One region of the Brevibacillus sp. TJ4 genome, then DNA from elsewhere that is predicted to be linked to it. Evidence: a T-box and tRNA genes for the amino acid it is inferred to sense, from the RefSeq annotation. Region 1 holds a T-box; the other regions hold tRNA genes.
The links. The T-box of region 1 lies ahead of ACAF76_RS14785 (valine--tRNA ligase). A T-box ahead of a tRNA ligase gene usually reads a tRNA of that ligase, here a tRNA-Val.
Positions count from the first base shown of each region.

Region 2: it has a tRNA-Val gene. The T-box ahead of ACAF76_RS14785 (valine--tRNA ligase) is inferred to sense a tRNA for this amino acid. The anticodon was not compared.
Region 3: it has a tRNA-Val gene. The T-box ahead of ACAF76_RS14785 (valine--tRNA ligase) is inferred to sense a tRNA for this amino acid. The anticodon was not compared.
Region 4: it has a tRNA-Val gene. The T-box ahead of ACAF76_RS14785 (valine--tRNA ligase) is inferred to sense a tRNA for this amino acid. The anticodon was not compared.

Region 1 is NZ_CP185865.1:2,997,475-3,002,393, forward strand. Features, by position in the region: gene ACAF76_RS14780 (bifunctional folylpolyglutamate synthase/dihydrofolate synthase) at 1-912, opposite strand, end outside; gene ACAF76_RS14785 (valine--tRNA ligase) at 955-3,627, opposite strand; T-box leader at 3,673-3,923, opposite strand; gene ACAF76_RS14790 (STAS domain-containing protein) at 3,987-4,301, opposite strand; gene ACAF76_RS14795 (ATP-binding protein) at 4,407-4,919, opposite strand, start outside.
Region 2 is NZ_CP185865.1:1,220,219-1,225,137, reverse strand. Features, by position in the region: gene ACAF76_RS05755 (sensor histidine kinase) at 184-1,320, shown strand; tRNA gene ACAF76_RS05750 (tRNA-Gly) at 1,669-1,742, opposite strand; tRNA gene ACAF76_RS05745 (tRNA-Leu) at 1,756-1,843, opposite strand; tRNA gene ACAF76_RS05740 (tRNA-Pro) at 1,872-1,948, opposite strand; tRNA gene ACAF76_RS05735 (tRNA-Arg) at 2,005-2,081, opposite strand; tRNA gene ACAF76_RS05730 (tRNA-Gly) at 2,237-2,312, opposite strand; tRNA gene ACAF76_RS05725 (tRNA-Leu) at 2,333-2,419, opposite strand; tRNA gene ACAF76_RS05720 (tRNA-Lys) at 2,457-2,532, opposite strand; tRNA gene ACAF76_RS05715 (tRNA-Tyr) at 2,540-2,624, opposite strand; tRNA gene ACAF76_RS05710 (tRNA-Thr) at 2,633-2,708, opposite strand; tRNA gene ACAF76_RS05705 (tRNA-Asp) at 2,806-2,882, opposite strand; tRNA gene ACAF76_RS05700 (tRNA-Met) at 3,011-3,087, opposite strand; tRNA gene ACAF76_RS05695 (tRNA-Val) at 3,133-3,208, opposite strand; tRNA gene ACAF76_RS05690 (tRNA-Glu) at 3,292-3,368, opposite strand; tRNA gene ACAF76_RS05685 (tRNA-Thr) at 3,393-3,468, opposite strand; tRNA gene ACAF76_RS05680 (tRNA-Asn) at 3,470-3,545, opposite strand; rRNA gene ACAF76_RS05675 (23S ribosomal RNA) at 3,612-4,919, opposite strand, start outside.
Region 3 is NZ_CP185865.1:4,234,635-4,239,553, forward strand. Features, by position in the region: tRNA gene ACAF76_RS20875 (tRNA-His) at 22-97, opposite strand; tRNA gene ACAF76_RS20880 (tRNA-Trp) at 126-199, opposite strand; tRNA gene ACAF76_RS20885 (tRNA-Met) at 201-277, opposite strand; tRNA gene ACAF76_RS20890 (tRNA-Ser) at 294-382, opposite strand; tRNA gene ACAF76_RS20895 (tRNA-Gly) at 390-463, opposite strand; tRNA gene ACAF76_RS20900 (tRNA-Leu) at 471-553, opposite strand; tRNA gene ACAF76_RS20905 (tRNA-Pro) at 573-649, opposite strand; tRNA gene ACAF76_RS20910 (tRNA-Arg) at 717-790, opposite strand; tRNA gene ACAF76_RS20915 (tRNA-Gly) at 947-1,022, opposite strand; tRNA gene ACAF76_RS20920 (tRNA-Leu) at 1,096-1,182, opposite strand; tRNA gene ACAF76_RS20925 (tRNA-Lys) at 1,193-1,268, opposite strand; tRNA gene ACAF76_RS20930 (tRNA-Asp) at 1,306-1,382, opposite strand; tRNA gene ACAF76_RS20935 (tRNA-Met) at 1,465-1,541, opposite strand; tRNA gene ACAF76_RS20940 (tRNA-Val) at 1,597-1,672, opposite strand; tRNA gene ACAF76_RS20945 (tRNA-Glu) at 1,756-1,832, opposite strand; tRNA gene ACAF76_RS20950 (tRNA-Ser) at 1,853-1,945, opposite strand; gene ACAF76_RS20955 (GNAT family N-acetyltransferase) at 2,325-2,819, shown strand; gene ACAF76_RS20960 (type III pantothenate kinase) at 2,813-3,577, opposite strand; gene ACAF76_RS20965 (Fur family transcriptional regulator) at 3,647-4,075, opposite strand; gene ACAF76_RS20970 (metal ABC transporter permease) at 4,120-4,919, opposite strand, start outside.
Region 4 is NZ_CP185865.1:3,499,094-3,504,012, forward strand. Features, by position in the region: gene ACAF76_RS17085 (hypothetical protein) at 1-602, opposite strand, end outside; gene ACAF76_RS17090 (sigma-70 family RNA polymerase sigma factor) at 592-1,161, opposite strand; tRNA gene ACAF76_RS17095 (tRNA-Leu) at 1,637-1,719, opposite strand; tRNA gene ACAF76_RS17100 (tRNA-Cys) at 1,729-1,802, opposite strand; tRNA gene ACAF76_RS17105 (tRNA-Gly) at 1,965-2,040, opposite strand; tRNA gene ACAF76_RS17110 (tRNA-Gln) at 2,046-2,120, opposite strand; tRNA gene ACAF76_RS17115 (tRNA-His) at 2,134-2,209, opposite strand; tRNA gene ACAF76_RS17120 (tRNA-Trp) at 2,233-2,306, opposite strand; tRNA gene ACAF76_RS17125 (tRNA-Phe) at 2,312-2,387, opposite strand; tRNA gene ACAF76_RS17130 (tRNA-Asp) at 2,419-2,495, opposite strand; tRNA gene ACAF76_RS17135 (tRNA-Met) at 2,635-2,711, opposite strand; tRNA gene ACAF76_RS17140 (tRNA-Val) at 2,757-2,832, opposite strand; tRNA gene ACAF76_RS17145 (tRNA-Glu) at 2,894-2,970, opposite strand; tRNA gene ACAF76_RS17150 (tRNA-Ser) at 2,974-3,066, opposite strand; tRNA gene ACAF76_RS17155 (tRNA-Asn) at 3,074-3,149, opposite strand; rRNA gene ACAF76_RS17160 (23S ribosomal RNA) at 3,205-4,919, opposite strand, start outside.

The DNA of each region.
Region 1 (4,919 bases):
GCGCGTTTGTTGCAAGCCTCGGGAAATTTCTTCTTCCTCCAGCAAATAGGAATAGTAGTTGCGCAGCAGGTCAATCGTCATCAATGCGACGGCTGCATTCTCGGTCTGATGCTTGCCGTTCATCGTCAGTCGGTAGCTGCTGGGGTGTCGGCGATGGATACTGCGGTACTCCATTACCTGTTCGCCCAGCCGCTCCTCTACCTGCCGGACGTCAAACTGATCGCCGAGCTGATAGAGAGTACTGCGCGTCTGTGCCGCACGTTCCGCAAACAGCGCAAGCAGTTCGGGCCTTTTCTCCCCCGTCACTACAGGAACGCCTGGCTTGATAATCCCTGCCTTCTCGCGGGCGATATCCTCCAGGCTCTCTCCCAGTACCTGGGTATGGTCCATGCCGATATTCGTGATGACCGAGATGAGCGGCAGGACGACATTCGTAGAATCAAGCCGTCCCCCAAGCCCTGTTTCCCAGACCACTACAGCAGGTCGAGCCACCTTGGCGTAATAGAGAATGGCGATCAAGGTCACCACCTCAAACTCTGTGGGCGAACCGTAGTCTGTCTCCTGCTCGCATCTGTCCACCAGCGGCTTTATGTCGTTGATCAAGGCAAGCAGGTCAGTTTCCGGGATCATCTGGCCGTTGTAGCGAATCCGCTCGCGGAAATCGACCAGATAAGGCGATGTAAAGGTCCCCACGCTGTATCCCGCTTCAATCAGCATCTGGGTCAAAAACGCGCAGGTGGAACCTTTCCCGTTTGTCCCGGCGACATGGATAAACGGAATTCGCCGTTCGGGGTGATCCAGCTCTTCCAGAATCCAGTTCATGCGCTCCAGTCCTGGTTTTTGTCCAAACCTGAGCAAGCTGTGAATCCAGTCAAGTCCTTGGTTGTATTCTACAAATTCTCCTCCACTCATACCGCAATGCTCCATTCTCAAAATATGCAATGATACTGAAAATCATGCGCCCTTCAGCTCAGCCAGTCGTGCGATTACTTTGTCCCGTTTGTCCATGTAATCCGCCATCTTGGCTTTTTCTTCTTCCACTACCTTTTCCGGCGCCTTCGCCATAAAGCCAGGGTTGTTCAGCTTTTTCTCGATGCGCTCTACTTCCTTGTGCAAGGTAGCCAGCTCTTTTTCCAGCCGCGCCAGCTCTTGCTCCACATCGATCAGTCCGGCGAGCGGCAAGTACAGCTCGGCTCCGGTGATGACTGCCGACATCGCCTTGTCTGGTCTGGGCAGCTCGAGGCTGATCTCCAAGCGCTCCGGATTGCAGAAACGCGCGATGTACTCTTCTCCGCGAACCAAACGATCGCGTGCTGTGGCATCGCCCGGCTTGATCAACAGCTCGATTTTTTTGGACATCGGCACATTGACTTCCGCGCGGATGTTGCGGACGCTGCGGATGACTTCCATCAACAGGCTCATCTCTTCCTCGGCTTCGGTGAACTTCCACTCTTCCTTGACTGTCGGCCAGGCAGCTACCGTGATGCTCTCGCCCTCGTGCGGAATCGCTTGCCAGATCTCCTCGGTGATGTACGGCATGAACGGATGCAGCAGGCGCAGCGTCTGATCCAGTACCGTCACGAGGACCGACTGGGTCGTCTTTTTCGCTGCTTCGTCGCTGCCGTACAGCGGCAACTTGGCCATTTCGATGTACCAGTCGCAAAGGTCATCCCAGATGAAGTTGTACAGGATACGCCCTACTTCGCCGTACTCAAACGCCTCAGACAGACGCGTGACATCCGCGATCGTCGCCTGCAAGCGGGAGAGAATCCACTTGTCTGGCGTGGACAGCTCACCGGAAAGGTCGATGTCCTCGTAACGGAACCCGACCAGGTTCATCAAGGCAAAGCGGGAAGCGTTCCAGATTTTGTTGGCAAAGTTGCGGTTGGCCTCTACCTTTTCCCAGTAGAAGCGCAGGTCGTTCCCCGGCGAGTTGCCCGTCGCCAGTGTAAAACGCAGCGCGTCGGCGCCGTATTTCTCGATGACTTCCATCGGGTCTACCCCGTTGCCCAGCGACTTGGACATCTTGCGTCCCTGGGAATCGCGGATGATCCCGTGGATCAATACGTTTTCAAACGGACTTTTACCCGTAAACTCCAAGCCGTTAAACATCATGCGCGCGACCCAGAAGAAAATGATGTCGTATCCGGTAACGAGCACATTCGTCGGATAGAAATACTTGACGTCTTCCGTCTCTTCCGGCCAGCCCAGCGTCGCGAACGGCCAAAGTCCCGACGAGAACCACGTGTCGAGCACGTCGTTGTCCTGTTGCAGGTTGTGGCTGTGGCACGAAGAGCACTCGCTCACATCCGTACGGGATACGATCGTCTCGCCGCAATCCTGGCAATACCAGGCGGGAATCCGATGACCCCACCACAACTGGCGGGAAATGCACCAGTCGCGAATGTTTTCCAGCCAGCGCAAGTAGTTGTTTTTGAAGCGCTCAGGCACAAATTTGACGCTCTCTTCACTGGCGGCATTGGCCAAGGCCTGGTCGGCCAGCGGCTGCATGTTGACGAACCACTGTGTGGACAGGTACGGCTCGACGACAGCGTCGCTGCGCTCGCTGTGACCTACCTGGTGAATATGCTCCTCGATTTTGAACATGACGCCCTGCTCGCTCAAATCCTTGATAATCTGCTTGCGGCAGGCGAAACGGTCGAGTCCCTTGTACGGTCCCGCCTGGTCGTTCATCGTACCGGTCTCGTCCATGACGACGATTTGCGGCAGGTTGTGGCGCAAGCCCAGCTCGAAGTCATTGGGATCGTGCGCCGGAGTGATTTTTACCGCGCCGGAGCCAAACTCGGGGTCGACGTAATCGTCTGCAACGATCGGGATTTCCCGGTCCACGATCGGCACGATCACTGTCTTGCCGACGAGGTGCTTGTAGCGCTCATCCTCGGGATGTACCGCTACGGCCGTATCGCCCAGCATCGTCTCGGGACGGGTAGTCGCGACTTCGATGTAGCCGGTTCCGTCTTTGAGCGGATAGCGCATGTGGTGCAAAGCGCCTTTGACTTCCTTGTAGATGACCTCGATGTCGGAGAGAGCTGTGCGCGCTGCCGGGTCCCAGTTGATGATCCGGTTGGCGCGGTATATCAGTCCTTTTTCGTACAAGCGGACAAACACGTCGCGCACTGCCTGTGAAAAGCCTTCGTCCATCGTAAAGCGCTCACGCGAGTAGTCCAGCGCAAGGCCGAGCTTTTCCCACTGTTCACGGATGTGTCCGGCGTAGATGTGCTTCCACTCCCACACTTTTTCGATGAACTTCTCTCGGCCCAGATCGTAGCGGGTCACGCCTTCTTCCCGCAGCGTCGCCTCGACACGGGACTGTGTGGCGATCCCGGCGTGGTCCATCCCCGGCAAAAACAGGGTGCTGTAGCCTTGCATCCGCTTCGTCCGGGTGATGATGTCCTGCAAAGTCGTGTCCAGGGCGTGGCCCAGGTGCAGTTTTCCGGTTACGTTGGGAGGGGGAATCACGATGGTGAACGGCTTTTTGTTCGGATCGCGTTCTGCCTTGAAAAACCCCTTTTCCATCCAGTACGGATACCATTTGCTCTCTGCTGCTTTGGGATCGTAGTTTTTCGGCAGCAATTGGTCAATATCGGTCGTCGGTTGGCTCGACATAATTCTTCCTCCTTCAAGGTAGGTAAAAATAAAAAAACCCTTCATCCAAAGGACGAAAGGATCATTTCGCGGTACCACCTTTGTTAACACACGTCATGCCTTATCAAGACATCTGGCAACGTGTGTCCACTCTGGCGCGGTAACGGCCGCAAACCGCTTCCGGCTAATCACGAATGGTTCACCGGAACAACTCCCGGGCGACCTTCCGCCAGTCCACACAATGGAGAATCTCGCAGCAATTGATTCTCCTCTCTGCTAAGGCTTCCTGGCGTACTCTTCCCGTTCATCGTTGATTTTGATATGTAACTGACAGTCATACAGTATTATATACAACAATACCTTTTTGCGTCAAACCCGCCTTACTCCGCCTTTACCACGTTGATTCCCAATGCCTGCGTGAAGCCGAGAACCTCCAAAATGTCGAGAATCTCTTCGCGCACATTGACAATCTCCACTTGTTTTCCCTGCGCCAAGAGCTTCTTGGTCGTGAAAAACAAACCCCCGATCCCCGACGAATCAACAAAGGAAACATCCTGGAAATCTACCGTAACGGCATCATTACGCTCCCCGTATTGTTTCAAAAGCTCACCCGCGTGCTCGCCAACTGCCATGTCCAGTTCCCCGCGAAGAAGCAGCCGGGCCTGTCCATTCTTCTCTGTAGCGTGGTAATCCATATATTCAAACTCCTCTCGGTATCGTTTCATGCGCAGCAATACTTAGTTGTCCCTTTCCCTGAAATCTCCAAGGATAAACCTGCCATTAGCAGGAAAAGAACGATTCTATTGCACCGGAACGATACATTCCAATATCAGCTTGGTACCCGCCGGCGAACTTCCCAGATACAGGCGATCGCAATACTGAAGCATGACGTGGAAGCCTGCACCGAGCGACTGCTGCGTCGAATATCCCGGCAAGAGCGTGGCCCGTGGCAAATCCTCAAGCAGTATGCCCTGGCCGCTGTCGTGAATGACCGCCCTGCACATTTTCTGGTCGTCCGTGACATACAGCATGACAGAACCGCCGTTGCCATGCTTGATCGTGTTTGACGCTGCTTCGTTGACGGCCACCAGGTACTGGAACAGCCGCTTCTCCGCCATTTGCACCGGCGCCAATGCCGCACGCAGCGCCTTGCGCAGCCGGGCCAAATCCTCCGGGGCGCGCAGTTCCATCGTCAGCCGCACCTTGCCTTCGCGCAGCAGCACGTACAATTCCTCGTCGTTTAGCAGAAGCAGCTTGTTTTTCGTGACAAGACCGAACAGATCGCGGTACATCTCCCATTCGCGCCGCTTTCG
Region 2 (4,919 bases), 1.8 Mb from region 1:
CCATTCTACTTTATGTGACTTGATTCGGACTCATTCCCATATTTTTTTCCGAAAAAAGGCGATTTTCGACGAAATTTGCCGATAAAAAGTACCATAAAAAACATTTTATTGCGAATTTAGGAGAAAATTACCTTGTTTTTCCTGCCCTCTATCCATTACGATTTTAGTTGGGGTGGATGACAAATGGTGGAGTCTGTGAAACTGACCTTTCCAACTATTTCGCAAAAAATTTTAAACCTGGTATCAACGATAACCAAGTTGTGGCTGGAAGAAATTGAGCATAGCATGGAGATCGCGGTACCGATCCCCCGTGACTTTGCGGAAAAACGAACCGTCCTTCTGGCTCGCTGCCTTGTGGAGGACATCACCTTGGATATGCAGGCATGGGCGATTGATCTCGGGGAATGGCTGCGTTCACAAGAGTTTCCCTTCTCCTCCATTCTGCGTACCTATCAATTGCACCGGAATGTGTTTTGGCGTGTCCTTCAGCCTGAGTTGCAGGCTTTTTCGCTTACCCGCGGCGAGCTGCACTACATCGAATCGAAGCTGGGGAAGGCCATGGATGAAAGCATTTTTTGGGCCGTTTACCATTTTGAGCAAATGATGAACCGCGAACTGGTACAAAAAGAAGAAACCATCACCTATCTGCACAACGACAAGCTGACCATGCTGGGCAAAATCGCTGCCAACATGGCACATGAACTGCGAAATCCGCTTTGTGCGATCGAAGGATTCCTCAAGTTGATCGGTGAATCCACCCGTGAGCAGGAAAAACTGCAATCCTACATCCAGGTGGTCATGCACGAGTTTGAAAACCTGCATCGTCAGTTGACAGGTTTCCTCAGCTTTTCCAAGAAACCGATTCTCGATGAAGTTTTCAAGCAGGTGCAAATGGAAAAGCTGCTGGAAGAAGTGGAATTGCTCATCACACCCCGCATCCTGGGGGAAAATATACGATTCGAAAAACAGATTCACCCCTGTACCCTTTCCTGCTACGAAGAGGGCTTGAAACAAGTCCTGGTCAACCTGCTCAGCAATGCGATGGACGCGGTCCAGAACCGCTCCGACAAGTTCATTCGGGTCTCTTCCACCATGTCAGGCAATTCCCTTACGATCAGCGTGGAAAACAACGGCGAGATGATTCCCCCGGAGATCGTCGAAAACCTGTTTCAACCCTTTTTTACGACCAAACAAAATGGGACAGGCATCGGACTGGCGATCTGCCAAAACATTATCGAAAAACACAACGGTACGATCCATTGCGAGTCCAATGAGTCACGTACCCGTTTTCTTGTCTCGCTGCCGATCGACGGAGCGTAAACACACACGAAAAAACGCCCCCTGGCAATTCAGGAGGCTACGCAAGAGAATCGTTTCCCCTTGTGGGTAAGATGATCCTGTTTCTACTTTACAGGAAAACATATGTTTCTACTAACAAAAACAATCTCTTTTTTTCGACGTTTTTCTACAACCGCGTCCGCTCTGTATGCTCGTACGGAGATGGCCGTGGTTTTCTTTTTTTGCTGATAATCAACGTGCTTGTGTCAGCAGCTTTTCGTTATGGCGAGACCCATGAGCGGGGGCAAACGGGATACCATTGCTTGATCCGTCACAGTTTTTGGGCATAGAAAAAGAGATAGCAAGCACGTGGCTGCTATCTCTTTTCGATGGAGCGGGTGATGGGAATCGAACCCACGCGACCAGCTTGGAAGGCTGGGGTTCTACCATTGAACTACACCCGCATGTGCAAATGTTTGGTGCCGAGGACCGGACTTGAACCGGTACGGGAGAAACTCCCGACAGATTTTAAGTCTGTTGCGTCTGCCCATTCCGCCACCCCGGCAATCTGGACATTCCTGATGGGCAAATCATGGTCGGGAAGACAGGATTCGAACCTGCGACCCCTTGGTCCCAAGCCAAGTACTCTACCAAGCTGAGCTACTTCCCGACTATTGTATTGACCCTCTGTGACCGGTTTGTACCGATAACAAGAATGGGGGAAAATGGCGTGCCCTGAGAGATTCGAACTCCCGACCTTTTGATTCGTAGTCAAACGCTCTATCCAGCTGAGCTAAGGGCACATATATAATGGAGCGGACGACGGGTCTCGCTTCCCTGGCGCTGCTTCCACGAAATTTCTCTTTGGATGGCCAGATCGGAAGTACCCGAGCAACTTCCCCACTGTATTCACTTCAAGGGTAAACCCGGTACGGGTGAGAGACCCTGAAATGACATATGGAGCGGACGACGGGTCTCGAACCCGCGACCTTCGCCTTGGCAAGGCGACGCTCTACCAATTGAGCTACGTCCGCACATAATGTACTGTAAGATTTGGTGCGGTCGAGAGGACTTGAACCTCCACGGTGTTGCCACCACTAGAACCTGAATCTAGCGCGTCTGCCAATTCCGCCACGACCGCATATGTGTATGTTTCCAAGCATCCCAGAGGGATAAACTGGTGAGCCATGAAGGACTCGAACCTTCGACCCTCTGATTAAAAGTCAGATGCTCTACCAACTGAGCTAATGGCTCTCATACATGGTGGGGAGAGACGGATTCGAACCGCCGAACCCAGAGGGAGCAGATTTACAGTCTGCCGCGTTTAGCCACTTCGCTATCTCCCCAAGATGAGTGGTGCCGGCGATAGGAATCGAACCCACAACCCCCTGATTACAAGTCAGGTGCTCTACCAATTGAGCTACACCGGCGTACTTATTTATACTAGCAGGTTACTTGTGAAAAATCAATGTTTTTCACTCGTACTAAACCTTCATCGATGAGAAAACTGCTGTCCTCCCATGAAAATGGCGGAGCTGACGGGACTCGAACCCGCGACCTCCGGTGTGACAGACCGGCGTGAACTCCAACTTCACCACAGCTCCAAAACATTTGGTTGCGCCCGATGGGGTTGCCAAATCGACGCAGTACAGAAAGACTATTGGTTGCACCCTACGGGTACTACCTTCCTTTCTGAACAAGATGCCAATTCGACGCAGTACAGAAAGATTATTGGTTGCGGGAGCAGGATTTGAACCTGCGACCTTCGGGTTATGAGCCCGACGAGCTACCGAGCTGCTCCATCCCGCGACGATATGATCCACTTCCTAGCGCACTCGTTCATGTACAAGGATATGGTGGAGGCTGACGGGATCGAACCGCCGACCCTCTGCTTGTAAGGCAGATGCTCTCCCAGCTGAGCTAAGCCTCCAGACACCCCAAAATATTGTTGGGGCCCCCGCAAAGGAGTCGATGTTGCTACAACGCATCCATTTCACTTTGTGGGGTATTTTATGGTGACCCGTAGGGGATTCGAACCCCTGTATGACAGCGTGAAAGGCTGCTGTGTTAAACCGCTTCACCAACGGGCCATATGTTTCTTTTATGAGGTAAAATGGTGCTCCCGACAGGAATCGAACCTGCGACCTCTTCCTTACCATGGAAACGCTCTACCGACTGAGCTACAGGAGCGTGGCTCCTCGGGACGGACTCGAACCGCCGACCGATCGGTTAACAGCCGATTGCTCTACCAACTGAGCTACCGAGGAACATTGCAATATGTAGTAGGATTGTATCCTTCAAAACTGGATCTGCATGCATGCTGTGGATTGTGAGTGGATAAGTCCTCGACCGATTAGTATTCGTCAGCTCCACGCGTTGCCGCGCTTCCACACCGAACCTATCAACCTCATCGTCTTTGAGGGGTCTTACCAGCTTGCGCTGTGGGAAGTCTCATCTTGGAGGGGGCTTCACGCTTAGATGCTTTCAGCGCTTATCCCTTCCGCACATAGCTACCCAGCTGTGCCACTGGCGTGACAACTGGTGCACCAGCGGTGCGTCCATCCCGGTCCTCTCGTACTAAGGACAGCTCTCCTCAAACTTCCTGCGCCCGCGACAGATAGGGACCGAACTGTCTCACGACGTTCTGAACCCAGCTCGCGTACCGCTTTAATGGGCGAACAGCCCAACCCTTGGGACCTACTTCAGCCCCAGGATGCGATGAGCCGACATCGAGGTGCCAAACCTCCCCGTCGATGTGGACTCTTGGGGGAGATAAGCCTGTTATCCCCAGGGTAGCTTTTATCCGTTGAGCGATGGCCCTTCCATGCGGAACCACCGGATCACTAAGCCCGACTTTCGTCCCTGCTCGACTTGTAGGTCTCGCAGTCAAGCTCCCTTCTGCCTTTACACTCTACGAATGATTTCCGACCATTCTGAGGGAACCTTTGGGCGCCTCCGTTACCTTTTGGGAGGCGACCGCCCCAGTCAAACTGCCCACCTGGCATGGTCCTCTCGCCCGATAAGGGCGACGAGTTAGAAACTCCGTACATCAAGGGTGGTATCCCACCGACAGCTCCACAGAGGCTGGCGCCCCTGCTTCAAAGCTTCCCACCTATCCTGTACATGATGCACAAAGTTCCAATACCAGGCTACAGTAAAGCTCCATGGGGTCTTTCCGTCTTGTCGCGGGTAACCTGCATCTTCACAGGTATTATGATTTCACCGGGTCTCTTGCCGAGACAGCGCCCAAGTCGTTACGCCTTTCGTGCGGGTCGGAACTTACCCGACAAGGAATTTCGCTACCTTAGGACCGTTATAGTTACGGCCGCCGTTTACTGGGGCTTCGGTTCAAAGCTTCGCTTGCGCTAACCCATCCCCTTAACCTTCCAGCACCGGGCAGGCGTCAGCCCCTATACTTCGCCTTGCGGCTTCGCAGAGACCTGTGTTTTTGCTAAACAGTCGCTTGGGCCTTTTCACTGCGGCCCCCTCGGGCTCAGCCCGCCCGACACCAGCTTACGCTCGCGTCGGGCGGGGACCCTCACCCTACCGGGGCGCCCCTTCTCCCGAAGTTACGGGGCCATTTTGCCGAGTTCCTTAGCAAGAGTTATCCCGCGCACCTTAGGATTCTCTCCTCGCCTACC
Region 3 (4,919 bases), 1.2 Mb from region 1:
ATCCAAAATAGGTAAATAAAATGGGGCGATCGATGGGACTTGAACCCACGAATGCCGGAGCCACAATCCGGTGCGTTAACCCCTTCGCCACGACCGCCATGATATTTCGTCTGTATTCATTTCCTTGGCAGGGGCAGTAGGAATCGAACCCACACCAAAGGTTTTGGAGACCTTCGTTCTACCGTTAAACTATGCCCCTGTGGTAGCGGTGGAGGGGATCGAACCCCCGACCTTTCGGGTATGAACCGAACGCTCTAGCCATCTGAGCTACGCCGCCATAATGTAACATGAAATGGCGGAGGGAGAGGGATTCGAACCCCCGTGACGTTGCCGCCTAACGGTTTTCAAGACCGCCCCGTTATGACCACTTCGGTATCCCTCCGCAAAAATGGAGCGGGTGATGGGAATCGAACCCACGCGACCAGCTTGGAAGGCTGGGGTTCTACCATTGAACTACACCCGCAAATAAATGGTGCCGGTAGAGGGACTTGAACCCCCACGGTTTCCCTCACGATTTTGAGTCGCGCGCGTCTGCCAATTCCGCCATACCGGCCTATGTGATTACAAAACAATGGTCGGGAAGACAGGATTTGAACCTGCGACCTCTTGGTCCCGAACCAAGCGCTCTACCAAGCTGAGCCACTTCCCGTAGTATACCGAAAGCTGCTGCGATAGATTCATTCGCTATGTGAACTTTGCTTATGAAAAAAGAAAAGCGTGCCCTGAGAGATTCGAACTCCCGACCTTTTGATTCGTAGTCAAACGCTCTATCCAGCTGAGCTAAGGGCACATGTATCATGGAGCGGACGACGGGTCTTGCTTCCCTGGCGCTTCCTCCTCGGAATTCTTCCTTGGAAAGCCAGATCGGTAGTACCCATGCACTTTCTCCGCTGTATTCGCATCAAGGGTAAACCCGGTACGGGTGAGAGACCCTGCGAATACTTTATGGAGCGGACGACGGGTCTCGAACCCGCGACCTTCGCCTTGGCAAGGCGACGCTCTACCAATTGAGCTACGTCCGCATGACATTTGTTGTAAGACCCCGAAAAGCACACAGAATTCGCTACGAATAGCGCTTCCGCTCTCAAGGTTTTTTGGTGCGGTCGAGAGGACTTGAACCTCCACGGTGTTGCCACCACTAGAACCTGAATCTAGCGCGTCTGCCAATTCCGCCACGACCGCATTTAAAAACTGGTGAGCCATGAAGGACTCGAACCTTCGACCCTCTGATTAAAAGTCAGATGCTCTACCAACTGAGCTAATGGCTCGTATCATTTTTCAACGCCACTCAACATAGATTGAAGATGGCGGAGCTGACGGGACTCGAACCCGCGACCTCCGGTGTGACAGACCGGCGTGAACTCCAACTTCACCACAGCTCCAAAGTAATTTTGGTTGCACCCTACGGGTACTACCTTCCTTTCTGAACAATGCTGCTTAATCGACGTAGTACAGAAAGAAAATTGGTTGCGGGAGCAGGATTTGAACCTGCGACCTTCGGGTTATGAGCCCGACGAGCTACCGAACTGCTCCATCCCGCGACGATGTGGACGAACGAGTGGTCAATCCAGCTGACCTTGTCTCGCGGTATCCATATGGTGGAGGCTGACGGGATCGAACCGCCGACCCTCTGCTTGTAAGGCAGATGCTCTCCCAGCTGAGCTAAGCCTCCACATGCCCCAAAATGTTGTTGGGGCCCCCGCAAAGTGCTCGGTGTTGCTACAACGCATCCACTTCACTTTGCGGGGTATTTTATGGTGACCCGTAGGGGATTCGAACCCCTGTATGACAGCGTGAAAGGCTGCTGTGTTAAACCGCTTCACCAACGGGCCACTATGTAAAAAGGAAGATATGGCGGATGGAGTGGGATTTGAACCCACGAGACGAGTTATCCCCGCCTACACGATTTCCAATCGTGCTCCTTCGGCCGCTCGGACATCCATCCGTAACTTGTCAACAATGCGTTTGCACAACTCTCTTACAGAATCAAAATTCTATCACAGCTCAAATCAAAAATCAACACATTTTTTCTCGACTTAAAAATTTTCACTCGTGTAGAACATTTGTTCAACAGCGACAATAGCCATTTTATCGCGCCAACCTTGCAATGTCAACATCAAACGGTAAAAAATCGCCACCAAAATCCTTCCAGCCAGCACAAACTGCTCCCGCCAACTATCAAAGAACAGGGCTATTCTCGCCATTCCTCGCATAGGACTTACTAGGTGTGCTTTTGCCCGCCCTGTCTGCGACGTTCTTTAGTATACCCGATCGTCCCCGCAAACGAGTAATGCAAATCTCTCCATAGAAAGGATGCGAGAACCGTGTTTCCATTTCGCCAAGCCGTCTCTTCCGACAAAGAAGCCATCCTCCGCATCGATGCGATGGTCACCGGCGACACCAGTCGCGCCCCGCAACTATCCCAAGCGATTGACAGCGGCCATTGCTACACGATCGCATTTGACAACGACGTGACCGGCTATGCTGTCATAGACCAATCCTTCTTCCGGCAAACCTTCCTCTCTCTGCTCGTCATTCACCCGTTCTACCGCCGTATGGGACTTGGCGATGCGCTATTGCAGCGGCTAGAGGAGATGTGCCCGACAGAAAAGCTGTTTCTCTCTACATCGCTGACCAATACGCCGATGCAAAAGCTGTGCAAAAAACGCGGCTATGTTGAAAGCGGTTCAATCGACAATCTGAATCCAAATGAGCCTGAGCTCGTGTTTTGCAAACAAATAAAAATGCCGCAGTCTGCACCCGCTCCCAGACCACGACATCCGTATCTCACCATGTCCCCGCACATGTATTCTTATTGATTCCGTTCAAAAATGAGGCGCAGCCCTTTGAGGGTCAGGTGCGGGTCCACGACGTGGATGCACGGCGTTTCACTCGCGACCAGCTTGGCCAGGCCGCCCGTCGCGACAACCTTCGGCTCGGTACCAGCCTCGGCCGCGATACGGCGGACAATCCCTTCCACCTGACCCACAAATCCGTAATATATGCCCGCTTGCATCGCGGCAATCGTATTGCGCCCGACTACGTGTGCCGGTTTGGCGATCTCGATGCGGGGCAGTTTGTCCGCACGGCTGACCAGTGCTTCCGTGGAAATCCCGATCCCCGGCGCAATCGCCCCGCCCATGTACTGCCCGCGACCATCAACATAGCAAAACGTAGTAGCCGTTCCAAAATCGACGACGATCAGCGGCCCACCGTATTCGTGGAGGGCGGCGACGGCATTGACGATCCGGTCGGAGCCTACTTCACGGGGGTACTCATACTTGATATTCAGCCCGGTCTTGACCCCCGGTCCGACCACCAGCGCCTTTTGCTGCAAATACTTCATGCACATCCGTTCAATCGTATGGTTCAGAGGCGGCACGACCGAAGAGAGGATCACGCCTTTGACCTGATGAAACGCCAATCCCGCACTTTCAAACAGGCTTTTGACCAGCATCCCGTACTCGTCTTCCGTCTTGTTTCGATCGGTAGCAAAACGCCAGTGCTGGCGAAGCTCGTCTCCCTCGTACAACCCCATGACTATATTGGAATTCCCTATATCCATGACTACCAGCATGAAAAGCAGCCCCTCACCATTTTCACGTATTCGAGCCAAGAATCTGTGAAGCTCTACAGACACCCCGCTCTACGCATTTGCGTGATCCACGCACTCCTTGCATTTTCCGTACACTTCAAATTTATGACCTGTCACTTCAAAATCATCGGGAACCGAGGCCATCACATTCATCGGACAACCAGGCAACGACGAAGTCTTTCCGCACACCGTACAAATCACATGATGATGGTGATGCCCATCCGCCGAGCAGGCCAGACGGAATTTCCCCTCGCCGTCCAGCTCCGTCTCTTCCAGAATTCCCAAATCCACAAAAGTGGCAATGTTGCGGTAAACCGTATCCAGACTAAGAGCCGGATACAGCTCCTTGATCCGCTCCATGATATCCTTGGCCGAAAGGTAGCGCTTCTCGTCCGCGAAAATGCGAATCAGTTCCTCTCGCTTGCCCGTGTATTTGTATCCATGCTCTTTCAGGATTTGCAGTGCTTCCTCGACTTTCATCGCTGTACACTCCTTCCCTATTTGTCCTTTGCTTGTGTCGGATGTCAGCGGAAGAGGGCTCGCAGCTTCTTCACAGCCAATACCACCAGCAAAATCAAAACCGCCATCAATACAATTGTACCACCAGATGCCCAATCAAACAGATAGGCAAAATACAGGCCGCCCAGCACAGAGATTTCGGCAAACAAAATGGAGAACAGAATGGTCTGGCGAAAGCTGCCGGAGATTTGCAAACTGGCTGCGACGGGCAGCGTAATCAGCGCGGAGATCAGCAGCACCCCTACGATGCGCATGGAAGCTGCAATCGTCAGAGCAACCAGCACCATAAACCAGAGATTGATCACCCGTCGCGATACACCTGACACACGGGCGAACTCCTCGTCAAATGAGACGGCGAACAGCTCCTTGTAGATCAAGAATACCGTACCGAGCACGACCAGGGAAACCCCGATCAGCGCGTACAAATCTTCCTTGGTCACCGTGACGATTTTGCCGAACAAATACGAGTACAAGTCAGCGTTGAAGCCCTGCGCGATACTGATCAAAACCGTAAACAGCCCCAACCCGGTGGAGAGAATAATCGGAATGGCCAAATCCTGGTGCGAGCGAAACACTTTGCGCAGCCGTTCGATAAACAGCGACCCGATGACAGAGAACAACATCCCGAAAAACAGCGGATTTACCGCTGAAAACAAAGCCACCTTTTTCGACAGGACCATCCCCGCCGCCACCCCGGAAAGCGTCACGTGGGACAGGCCATCCGCCATCATCGACAGCCGGCGGACGATCAAAAACGTCCCGAGAATCGGACAGATCAGCCCGATCAACACGCCGGAAAACAAGG
Region 4 (4,919 bases), 500 kb from region 1:
TTTTTCACTTCGCCTGTGGTACCGATGCTGTTTTCGCCGCCCTTGGAAATTAGGAAGTTGACGGTTTGCTCACCTTTACTGAACTGTACTTCCGCCATGTTATTGCCATGAATGACCGTGTTGACGTACTTGTAATCTGCCAGCCAAGATGGGGCCGGGAAGTTTAGCCCTGATACGGCACGAGCCTCTTCCACAGTCAGATTAGGACGTGCCTGAAGTTCGACCATATGGGAAGCATCGCCCTCTGCTTGTTCAGATGCGCTATTATCTACAATCGGCTCCTTGTCGTACTGGACGATTTGCATATTTCCCACCTGAAAACGTGCCAGAATGGTTTCTATCATATCTTGTGCAAAAGAGGTAGTCGAGAAAGTGCCTGTCAAGATAGCAACAGCCATAGCACTGACGATTACAGTTTTCCGTGTATTTTTTTTCATCACGATCTCATCCCTTTTCATTAAATTGGATTGAATGGTTCCTGATCTCATTTTGAACAGGAGACGATGGTAGATTCGCTCTTTGGAGGCTTTGTCAGTAAGCTCCAAATTGGCAAGCAAGTTGGTTAGGTCGGAAAATTCATCTACATTCTTCCTATTTTTCATATTGAAACCCTCCTTTTTCCAGTTCCTGTTGCAGCTTCTTTAGACATCTGTAAAGGACTACACCGATATTTGAACCGCTGACTCCGAGCAGGTCAGCAATTTCCGCGTTTTTCAACCCCGCCGCATACTTCATGCCAATAATATTGCGTTCCTTATCGCTTAGCTTTGCCAGAGCCTTGTACAAGATTTCGTTGCTGTCATCAAGGATGACAACTTCTTCTGGAGTTGACCTTGGTAAAATCACGTCCAGAATGGAGTCCAGAGAAAAGGTGGCCCTTTTTTTCTGTGAGCGGAAGTAATCAGTTACAGCGTTTCTAACAATCGCAAACAACCAAACTTCAAAATTGGACTTTTGTGGCGAGTAGCTGTTGTATTTTGAAATCACTACTTCAAATACATGACTGCAAATCTCTTCCGCATCATAGTGGTTATTGATACGGTAGCAAATATATTTGTAGACACGGCTATAGTACGCATCGTAGATCGCTGTAAATTTTTCTTCTGACATGATCCCTTTTTGAAGATCACGAATATTGCTGTGGCTGATTCCTGTATTCACATTAGAAACCTCCAACTATTTCCCCTCCCCTCACTTGCTAAGATGCAACTAACAAGACAAATTGCGCAATTTGCTGTGGTTGTATGAGCCTCACATTAGTTAATACGGAAATTGAATCATTTTATTAACAAATTGGTTTTTATTTTCGCTTGGAAATAGTCAGCTTAACGAAATCATCGTAAGCGATGAAACACACTTCTTGGATCGGAGAAAGGTCGCAAGGGCGGGATTCCACACCGTGATGCTCGTAAACGTGGTCGTAGAGAAGAGGACGAAAGGAAGGAGAAACGTAGGCGCGGCATTTGCAAGGAACAGGTCCGCATTGTTGTAGCGTATGGGCGAAATGACAATATCACCAGACCGGCTCACTTGGAGTACAGTTCCAATATTTATTCAGCCAATACAATGAATGAAGATATAAAAAAATAAAAAAAGCCCATTAGAATTCTATCTAATGGACTGTTTGTTGTTAATATGGTGCCGGTAGAGGGACTTGAACCCCCACGGTTTCCCTCACGATTTTGAGTCGCGCGCGTCTGCCAATTCCGCCATACCGGCCTATTCAGATGGAGGAGGCACCCGGATTCGAACCGGGGATAAGGGTTTTGCAGACCCGTGCCTTACCCCTTGGCTATGCCTCCATAGATACATGTAAAAGATGGAGCGGACGACGGGTCTCGCTTCGCTGGCGTCTCTTCCTCGAGATCCCTCTTGGAAAAGCCAGATCAGAAGTACCCGTGCACTTACCCGCTTATTCACTTCAGGGTAAACCCGGTACGGGTGAGAGACCCTGTGAATACTTATGGAGCGGACGACGGGTCTCGAACCCGCGACCTTCGCCTTGGCAAGGCGACGCTCTACCAATTGAGCTACGTCCGCATAAATGGCTGGGGCACTAGGATTCGAACCTAGGCATGACGGAGTCAAAGTCCGTTGCCTTACCGCTTGGCTATGCCCCAATAGAGTTAATAATGGGGCGATCGATGGGACTTGAACCCACGAATGCCGGAGCCACAATCCGGTGCGTTAACCACTTCGCCACGACCGCCATGGTAAATGCCTATCCAAAAGTGGCAGGGGCAGTAGGAATCGAACCCACACCAAAGGTTTTGGAGACCTTCGTTCTACCGTTAAACTATGCCCCTGTACATGGTGGCTCGGGACGGAATCGAACCGCCGACACGAGGATTTTCAGTCCTCTGCTCTACCGACTGAGCTACCGAGCCTCATATAAATACCGCCATTGCAGAAAAGAAATGGCGGAGCTGACGGGACTCGAACCCGCGACCTCCGGTGTGACAGACCGGCGTGAACTCCAACTTCACCACAGCTCCAGATGTTTTTGGAAATTTCGCTATTAAGACAACAGTGCATCTGCACGACGCAGTACAGAAAGAGTATTGGTTGCACCCTGCGGGTACTACCTTCCTTTCTGAACAATGATGCCTAATCGACGTAGTACAGAAAGAGTATTGGTTGCGGGAGCAGGATTTGAACCTGCGACCTTCGGGTTATGAGCCCGACGAGCTACCGAGCTGCTCCATCCCGCGACGATATGATCCACTTCCCAGTGCACTCGTTCGTGTACAAGGATATGGTGGAGGCTGACGGGATCGAACCGCCGACCCTCTGCTTGTAAGGCAGATGCTCTCCCAGCTGAGCTAAGCCTCCCAAACAGAATGTGGTTGGGAATCCCCACAAAGGAACTTTCCACTCGCTTTGTGGGGAGGTATGGTGACCCGTAGGGGATTCGAACCCCTGTATGACAGCGTGAAAGGCTGCTGTGTTAAACCGCTTCACCAACGGGCCATATGGCGGATGGAGTGGGATTTGAACCCACGAGACGAGTTATCCCCGTCTACACGATTTCCAATCGTGCTCCTTCGGCCTCTCGGACATCCATCCATAACTATGGCTCCTCGGGACGGACTCGAACCGCCGACCGATCGGTTAACAGCCGATTGCTCTACCAACTGAGCTACCGAGGAACAAGGAAGGATTATTCCTTCAAAACTGGATCTGCATGCATGCTGTAGATTGTGTGTGGATAAGTCCTCGACCGATTAGTATTCGTCAGCTCCACGCGTTGCCGCGCTTCCACACCGAACCTATCAACCTCATCGTCTTTGAGGGGTCTTACCAGCTTGCGCTGTGGGAAGTCTCATCTTGGAGGGGGCTTCACGCTTAGATGCTTTCAGCGCTTATCCCTTCCGCACATAGCTACCCAGCTGTGCCACTGGCGTGACAACTGGTGCACCAGCGGTGCGTCCATCCCGGTCCTCTCGTACTAAGGACAGCTCTCCTCAAACTTCCTGCGCCCGCGACAGATAGGGACCGAACTGTCTCACGACGTTCTGAACCCAGCTCGCGTACCGCTTTAATGGGCGAACAGCCCAACCCTTGGGACCTACTTCAGCCCCAGGATGCGATGAGCCGACATCGAGGTGCCAAACCTCCCCGTCGATGTGGACTCTTGGGGGAGATAAGCCTGTTATCCCCAGGGTAGCTTTTATCCGTTGAGCGATGGCCCTTCCATGCGGAACCACCGGATCACTAAGCCCGACTTTCGTCCCTGCTCGACTTGTAGGTCTCGCAGTCAAGCTCCCTTCTGCCTTTACACTCTACGAATGATTTCCGACCATTCTGAGGGAACCTTTGGGCGCCTCCGTTACCTTTTGGGAGGCGACCGCCCCAGTCAAACTGCCCACCTGGCATGGTCCTCTCGCCCGATAAGGGCGACGAGTTAGAAACTCCGTACATCAAGGGTGGTATCCCACCGACAGCTCCACAGAGGCTGGCGCCCCTGCTTCAAAGCTTCCCACCTATCCTGTACATGATGCACAAAGTTCCAATACCAGGCTACAGTAAAGCTCCATGGGGTCTTTCCGTCTTGTCGCGGGTAACCTGCATCTTCACAGGTATTATGATTTCACCGGGTCTCTTGCCGAGACAGCGCCCAAGTCGTTACGCCTTTCGTGCGGGTCGGAACTTACCCGACAAGGAATTTCGCTACCTTAGGACCGTTATAGTTACGGCCGCCGTTTACTGGGGCTTCGGTTCAAAGCTTCGCTTGCGCTAACCCATCCCCTTAACCTTCCAGCACCGGGCAGGCGTCAGCCCCTATACTTCGCCTTGCGGCTTCGCAGAGACCTGTGTTTTTGCTAAACAGTCGCTTGGGCCTTTTCACTGCGGCCCCCTCGGGCTCAGCCCGCCCGACACCAGCTTACGCTCGCGTCGGGCGGGGACCCTCACCCTACCGGGGCGCCCCTTCTCCCGAAGTTACGGGGCCATTTTGCCGAGTTCCTTAGCAAGAGTTATCCCGCGCACCTTAGGATTCTCTCCTCGCCTACCTGTGTCGGTTTGCGGTACGGGCACCTTGTTCCTCGCTAGACGCTTTTCTTGGCAGTGTGAAATCAGGGACTTCGGTACTTGAATTTCCCTCGCCATCACAGCTTGTGCTTGACAGTGTGCGGATTTGCCTACACACCACACTTGCTGCTTGGACGGCCATCCAGTAGGCCGCTCACCCTATCCTCCTGCGTCACGCCATTGCTCAAACGGTACAGAGGTGGTACAGGAATATCAACCTGTTGTCCATCGCCTACGCCTTTCGGCCTCAGCTTAGGTCCCGACTAACCCTGGGAGGACGAGCCTTCCCCAGGAAACCTTAGGCTTTCGGTGGACAAGATTCTCACTTGTCTTTTCGCTACTTACACCGGCATTCTCACTTCCAAGCGCTCCACCGCTCCTTCCGGTAC